Regions from separate parts of the Marinobacter sp. G5_S1_61_S3 genome, predicted to be linked through region 2. Evidence: predicted binding sites of a transcription regulator. Region 2 holds the regulator's gene; the other holds the start of a gene.
The links. The regulator LexA, encoded in region 2, represses DNA repair genes until DNA is damaged. The targets are predictions, from matches to a motif close to CTGTNTNNNNANACAG.

Region 1 (3,413 bases), on a different contig from region 2:
CCGCAACAGGCGTCACCGTCGCCGGAAAAACCGCAGGGCGACCGACGTGTACAGCCCGACCGACGCCGGGCACAGGTGGCTTTTGAGGGGCCAGACCGCCGCAAGAAGCGGTCCAGGCGCAGCCCGCGATTACTGAACCCGAAAACCGGCAAGGCCGCTCCCACCGAAGACCGCCGGGGGCGACTGGTCAGCACCCAGGTCTGAACACCATGTCATTAGGGGCATGATTTTGCTGTTGGCACACTGCAGCCCCATTTTGATAACCCGGTCACAGTTCTTCGCTTGGTCATTTTTCAGTCACCATCGTGGGCACTAGACTTCAACGTCCCGGTGGAAGAACGGGCCAATAATAATCACAAGATACGCAACGGATGCCAACGTATGATGAGTGATTCCGCAGACCGCAGAATCAAGGACCGCTACCCTGCCATGTGCCTGAAGGTACAGCTGCAGGAGCGTGGCTTCTTTGGTCGAGGGAAGAATTCGACCGCTGTCACCTGCCTGGACCTGAATCGCTATGGCATGGCGGTGCTTTGCCCAAGGCCAGTAGAGTCTGGCGCCCGTCTCTATATGGACTTTCATGGCAAGTACATCCGCGAATCCCGTGTCGCCGCCCGGGTGATCAGTTGCCAGCCCTATCAGACCGGTTACCGGGTAAGCATCCAGTTCAGCTACTGTTTCGACAAAAAGGGGTATTCACGAACCGTGGACAATGCCCTTTCCCGCATTGAAGGCCTGTACAACCGCTACGCCAACTAAAGCTTCCTAGAACAGCCCGGCATCCAGGCTGGCGGCCATGTAGAGCCCCAGTTCCCGGCACTGATCCTCGAATTCGTCCCGATAGTCGCCATGACAGAGCAATGGCTCCTGCACCAGCCGCCAACGCAGGCCCGTGGTGATGGAATCGATAGCGCGATGGGTGCCGGTACCGTCGAGACCGGCGCGGATGTAGAAGGTGAAGGGCAAACCCTGGGTTTTCTCAAGGCAGGGGTAGTAACTGCGGTCAAAAAAATCCTTTAACGCACCACTCATGTAACCAAGGTTTTCAGTGGTACCGAGGATGATGGCATCACAGGCCAGAACATCTTCCGGGCCTGCTTCCAGCGGAGGGAGCACCGTGACCTCGACATTTTCGATGTCTTCGTGTTTTGCGCCCTGCTCTACGGCTTGCCTTAGTTTAAGGGTATTCGGGGAGGGTGCATGGGCGACAACCAGTAGTTTTTTCTTCGCATCCATACTATCTCCCCGATAACGCAGGAACTAATAACAGAGCTTAGAGAAGCTCACCGTTCGCGTCTGCTGTTGCCTCTTCCTTTGCAGCTTCTTCTTTCTTGGCCGGCTTGGGCATCAGCTTGTCACGCACCGCCGCTTCGATCTCATTGGCGATCTCAAGGTTCTCTTCCAAAAACTTGCAGGCATTGGCCTTGCCCTGGCCGATCTTGTCGCCCTTGTAGGCGTACCAGGCGCCGGACTTGTCCACGAAGCCTTCCTTCACACCCATATCGAGCACTTCGGCCATGTGGTAGATGCCCTTGCCGTACATGATCTGGAACTCGGCCTGCTTGAACGGCGGAGATACCTTGTTCTTGACCACTTTCACTCGGGTTTCGTTGCCCACCACTTCATCGCCATCTTTAACGGCACCGATGCGGCGAATGTCCAGGCGAACGGATGAGTAGAATTTCAGGGCGTTGCCGCCGGTGGTGGTTTCGGGGCTGCCGAACATCACACCAATTTTCATGCGGATCTGGTTGATAAAGATTAGCAGGCAGTTGGCATGCTTGACGTTACCCGTCAGCTTACGCAGCGCCTGGGACATCAGGCGGGCCTGGAGACCAACATGGCTGTCCCCCATCTCACCTTCAATTTCGGCCTTGGGCGTCAGCGCTGCCACGGAGTCCACGATGATGACGTCAACAGCGTTGGAGCGTACCAGCATGTCAGAGATTTCCAGCGCCTGCTCACCGGTGTCCGGCTGGGATACCAGGAGTTCATCCACGTTCACGCCCAGCTTTTCGGCATAGACCGGGTCCAGGGCATGCTCCGCATCCACAAACGCACAGGTTTTTCCAGCCTTCTGGGCCTCGGCAATCACCTGCAGGGTCAGCGTGGTTTTACCAGAGCTTTCCGGGCCGTAGATCTCACAGATACGACCATAAGGCAGACCGCCTATTCCCAGCGCCACATCCAGGCCCAGGGAACCGGTGGATACCGCAGGGATCGCTTCCCTGGGCTGGTCGCCCATCTTCATGACGGCGCCCTTGCCGAACTGGCGTTCGATCTGGCTCAGTGCTGCACCCAGTGCTTTCTTGCGGTTGTCTTCCATCGTTGCAAACCCTCTGTCGCCAATGCCGTTATCGGGACGGGAGCCCGGCGGCCAAAATCATGGACTGCGGAACCCGGAAAAACCGGACTCCTGTATATTTGAACAGTATTAAAACACAACACGAAGGCAAGACCAACCCCTCCGTTTCAGGGCTTTTCCAGAAAGCCCCTAACTCCCTGTAACACATAAAGAACCGCCTGGCGCCGAACCTGATCACGGTCACCCTGGAACTGCTCAACCACCGCTTCGGTGTCAGCCGGAGAGCGCCCCCAGGCAAACCACACCGTGCCTACCGGCTTGTCGTCACTGCCGCCACCAGGGCCCGCCACGCCACTGATCGCAACAGCCACATCCGCACCCGTGGCCGCCAGGGCACCAGCAACCATTTCCCGTACCACCGGTTCGCTAACTGCTCCGTGCTCCCCCAGCGACGGTTCAGTCACACCCAGCAAGCCCCTTTTTGCATCGTTGCTGTAGGTCACCAGTCCCGCCAGAACGTATGAAGAAGAGCCCGCGCGGTCGGTCAGCACCTTGGCAACCCAGCCGCCAGTGCAACTTTCGGCAGTGGCTATCGTAAGCTCGCGTTGCATTAATACGTCAGCCAATTGCGTGCCGGCTTCCGCCAATGCCTCGTCAGTCAGTGGCATAATGATCTCCTTCGTTTCATCATGGCGGTTATTTTCTTACAATCCCTGCCTTCACATAAAGCCAATGGATCCGGAACCGTTCATGTCAGCAGCCCAGACCGATCTGTCCCACCACACCCCGATGATGAGGCAATACCTCAAGATCAAGGGTGAACACCCCAATGAACTGGTGTTCTACCGCATGGGGGACTTTTACGAGCTGTTCTACGAGGATGCCAAGAAAGCCGCCGAGCTGATGGATATCACCCTGACGGCCCGAGGGCAGTCCGGGGGCAGCCCGATTCCCATGGCGGGCATTCCTTACCATTCCGCTGAAGGCTACATTGCACGTCTGGTTCGTGCTGGTCAATCCATCGCCATTTGCGAGCAGATTGGCGACCCGGCGACCAGCAAGGGGCCGGTAGAGCGCAAGGTGGTTCGCATTGTGACGCCGGGCACGC
Region 2 (3,413 bases):
AGGCTCAGTTTGCGACTGTTGCGAAACTCCGTAACCAGTTTCGATAAGTCATCAGCGTTGGCCACCAGTTGTTCCAGCACAATCCAGTCATTCCAAACCGTGGAAAAATGCCAGTCAGGGTTATCAATGTCGCAGTCGGGTAGCCGGTAATGCAGCGTTGGCCGGCTTTTGATGCGCTCATCCTCCACATATTCTGCGAGCAAATCGCTGTTCAGGTGTGCGAACAGCGGGAGCAGGTCCAGGGCCTTGTTGCGGGTTGGATTGTAATGCAGGTAGTCCCGCATTAATTGCTCCATGTCCGGCGCATAATCCTCTGAAATCAGAAGGTCAATGTAGGTGCTGCTCCAGGGCTCAATGTAGCTGGTCAGCTTACGGCTGAAATCGATCTGGTGGCGTGCCTTCAGCCACTCGTAGAGCGCAGCGAAGGCCCGCAGGTAGCGCACCAGCGTTGTGGCTCTGAGGTCCGGTAGCTCCGGGTTCAATTGCAAACCAAAGGCATAGTAGAGCGCCTCCCGGCTGCCGAGTGCGCCTGCTCTTCGCAGCTCATCGCAAAGTGTCTCTATGCGTTCCAGGTTACTGAAAGCCAGCGGAGGGCTGACGATCTCCAGGGGCACGATTTTCTCGGCGGCTGCGTCGATCACGCTCATGGCCTGGCCGCCAAGTTCCCTGACGGACTCGGGAAGACGCTCGTCGGCCAGATCAAGGTCCTTTATCGGGTCCGAATCCAGTTCGATGGTAAAGTCACCGAGTTCCGTTTCAACCTCGGACACATAGCGCGCAACAGACTTTCCGGTACCTCCCAGCAGTTTTGCGGACAGCGAGACGAGATCTTCGTAACCGAGGCCGGACAACTCAATTTCAACGCCAACTCTGCGTTCCTTGCCATCATCCGTCTTGAGGATGTCCGGTAACCTACATCTGTTGCTCATTCAGGCGACTCCCTATCTTGGTTGCGATTACCTTAACACAGTCATACGTCAGGGCGTGGTGGACGGGCCACCCAGTGCGGCTCAAGGAAAAATTGCGTTTACAGGGTTTACACTGGATAAAACACTGTATATAGTCAAATCACTGTATATAAAAACAGGGCGAACCGGGGCAACCTAAATGAAGCTGACAGCTAGGCAGACACAGGTACTGGATATTATTCGTCGCTACCTTGACGAGACTGGGTATCCGCCGACCCGTGCAGAAATCGCGGCGGAACTTGGGTTTCGTTCTGCCAATGCCGCAGAAGAACATCTGCGGGCACTGGCCCGAAAAGGCGCCATCGAGATGGTGCCGGGAGCCAGCCGGGGAATACGTCTTCCCGATGTAGAGGCTGATCTTGGTTTGCCAGTGATCGGTCAGGTGGCGGCCGGTAGCCCCATACTGGCCCAGGAGCATATCGAAGACCATTGCACCCTGCAGCCTGAATTTTTCTCGCCCTCGGCGGATTATTTGCTCAGGGTACGCGGCATGAGCATGAAGGACATTGGCATCCTTGACGGCGACCTGTTGGCGGTGCACCGCACCCACGATGTGCACAACGGACAAGTGGTTGTGGCGAGGGTAGGTGAGGAAGTCACGGTCAAACGGTTCCGTAAGGAAGGCTCGAAAGTGTACTTGATCGCCGAGAACGAGGAATTCGAACCCATAGAAGTGGATCTGACAGAACAGGAACTCTTCATTGAGGGGCTCGGCGTCGGGGTCATACGGCGCTCGGACCTTCACTGACACCCCCAGGGTGTCCGGACATATCCGGCTGTGTTTCGTTGAGTGTTGAACACCGCGGGCGCGGCTTAACGGCAGGTGAGGCTTATCATGGAACAACTCAGCTTTAATCAGAATCTGGCTTATGCTCACAGAGGCGGCAGGTTTGTCGGTTCAGAGGTTGCCGGTATGAGCGACCATGATACCGTCAGGGCGCCTGCTGTCAGGAGTCGCCCAGCCAAACCGGCAGGTAATGTGACCGAAATCATTTTGCCCGAAGGGCAGGTTGAGAACTTCCAGCTATTGCTACCGATGCTTACGCAGTTGAATCAGGAGAAGCGTTGGTTAGCCTGGATTGATCCGCCCCAAAGCCTTGTCAGTAAGTGGCAGACCATGCGTGGCATCGTTGCAGGCGAACTGTTGGTGTTGAGGTCTACTCCTGACTACCCAGCCGGGGAGCTTGCCGAGCGAGCACTGAGCGCAGGCACCTGTCACGCTGTGGTCATGTGGACCCACAAGCTCGGGCGCGAAGCGCTCGCGTCACTGGAGCAGGCTTCGGCTCGGGGTAACAGTCATGGTGTGGTGCTGCGCCAGCGCTGATCGTCAATGAAGTGTGTAGGAGGGCCGGATGTCCTGAGTGTCCGGCTCTTCGTCTTCCCAGTCGATATCATGGGCAACGTTACCGACGGCCTCAATACCGGCTGCAATCATGGCCTTGGCCACGTTCATATCCCGGTCTTCCATCATCTCCCTGGCTTCCGTCGAAAATGATATCTGGACCAGTGGTGCACTGTCGTCGTCGATGCGGCGAAGCGCATAGTCTCCGTTGCTCAGTTGTACAATCTCGAAAAACGATGGTGACATTAAGTTAGCCTTTCAGTTCATTCCTGTTGGGTTCGGCAACGCCGTGGTTCATTACCATTCGCTGTGCCGATCCTCGAGGATATCGATAAAGTGTTTCATCGCGCCCAGAGTGGTTTCCAGAGCCTGCTTTGAGCGATCCGGGCCGGTGTCAACTGCAACCGCAATCACGTTTTCATTGCTGACCGTTTTTCGGGTCACCGGGGGATTGCCCTGATGACGCTCAAGCTGCTCGAGATGACTCCACCAACTCCGCCCGTCACTGGCCAGCTGCTCCAGTTCTGTCATTTCCGGGCTGTGGGTTCCGATCAGCTCATCCAGTGCCTCAAGGTCATCAGGCTGGCTATGTTTGTGCTGATACACCCTGGCGATCATTACCAGCGTCAGTTTTCGAGCCCTCAGCCCTAGCTCTATGCTGCCTTGCAGCAGCGCTTCTTGCGTTGGAACGCTGTCGCTGTGCTCCAGCTGCCCCAACAGGTTGCGAGCCAGGAATATTTTCTGGGAAACCAATGAATGCCACTGCGAAGCCATGGTAGTACCTGAGAGCGGTTCACTGCTGTGCGATGAATTAATCGCCAACTATAACATTTTTCATTGTGAATTTCTCCTCCCACCGTTGGTTTGGTGGTTTTGACAAGAAACTACAAAGATTCACTTGAAACGGTCGTTTGAATTTGGCAAAAAGGCGCCCCGATTGAATAACATTTGATCGCCTGTTGTTGTTTCCGGCGTAGGCATGCCAAACCGCGAATGATACATGGGTTGATCGGTTACCTTGGAGGTAGAAGGGAATGCGGAACCAATGGGTCACGGGTTTTACAGTGGCATTGTTTGGGTTGTCAGGCGTTGCGTTGGCAAAG

Region 1: the regulator LexA is predicted to act here: its motif matches at 2,417-2,432, upstream of recA (recombinase RecA).

What each region holds. Positions count from the first base shown of each region.
Region 1 is NZ_JBQKUK010000017.1:35,028-38,440, reverse strand. It holds gene ACTRWH_RS16610 (hypothetical protein) at 1-204, shown strand, start outside; gene ACTRWH_RS16605 (PilZ domain-containing protein) at 385-759, shown strand; gene ACTRWH_RS16600 (flavodoxin family protein) at 766-1,236, opposite strand; gene recA (recombinase RecA) at 1,274-2,326, opposite strand; gene ACTRWH_RS16590 (CinA family protein) at 2,473-2,973, opposite strand; gene mutS (DNA mismatch repair protein MutS) at 3,056-3,413, shown strand, end outside.
Region 2 is NZ_JBQKUK010000005.1:18,651-22,063, forward strand. It holds gene ACTRWH_RS05740 (amidoligase family protein) at 1-929, opposite strand, end outside; gene lexA (transcriptional repressor LexA) at 1,108-1,716, shown strand; gene ACTRWH_RS05750 (cell division inhibitor SulA) at 1,882-2,292, shown strand; gene ACTRWH_RS05755 (hypothetical protein) at 2,296-2,556, opposite strand; gene ACTRWH_RS05760 (DUF6586 family protein) at 2,608-3,084, opposite strand; gene ACTRWH_RS05765 (DUF1329 domain-containing protein) at 3,345-3,413, shown strand, end outside.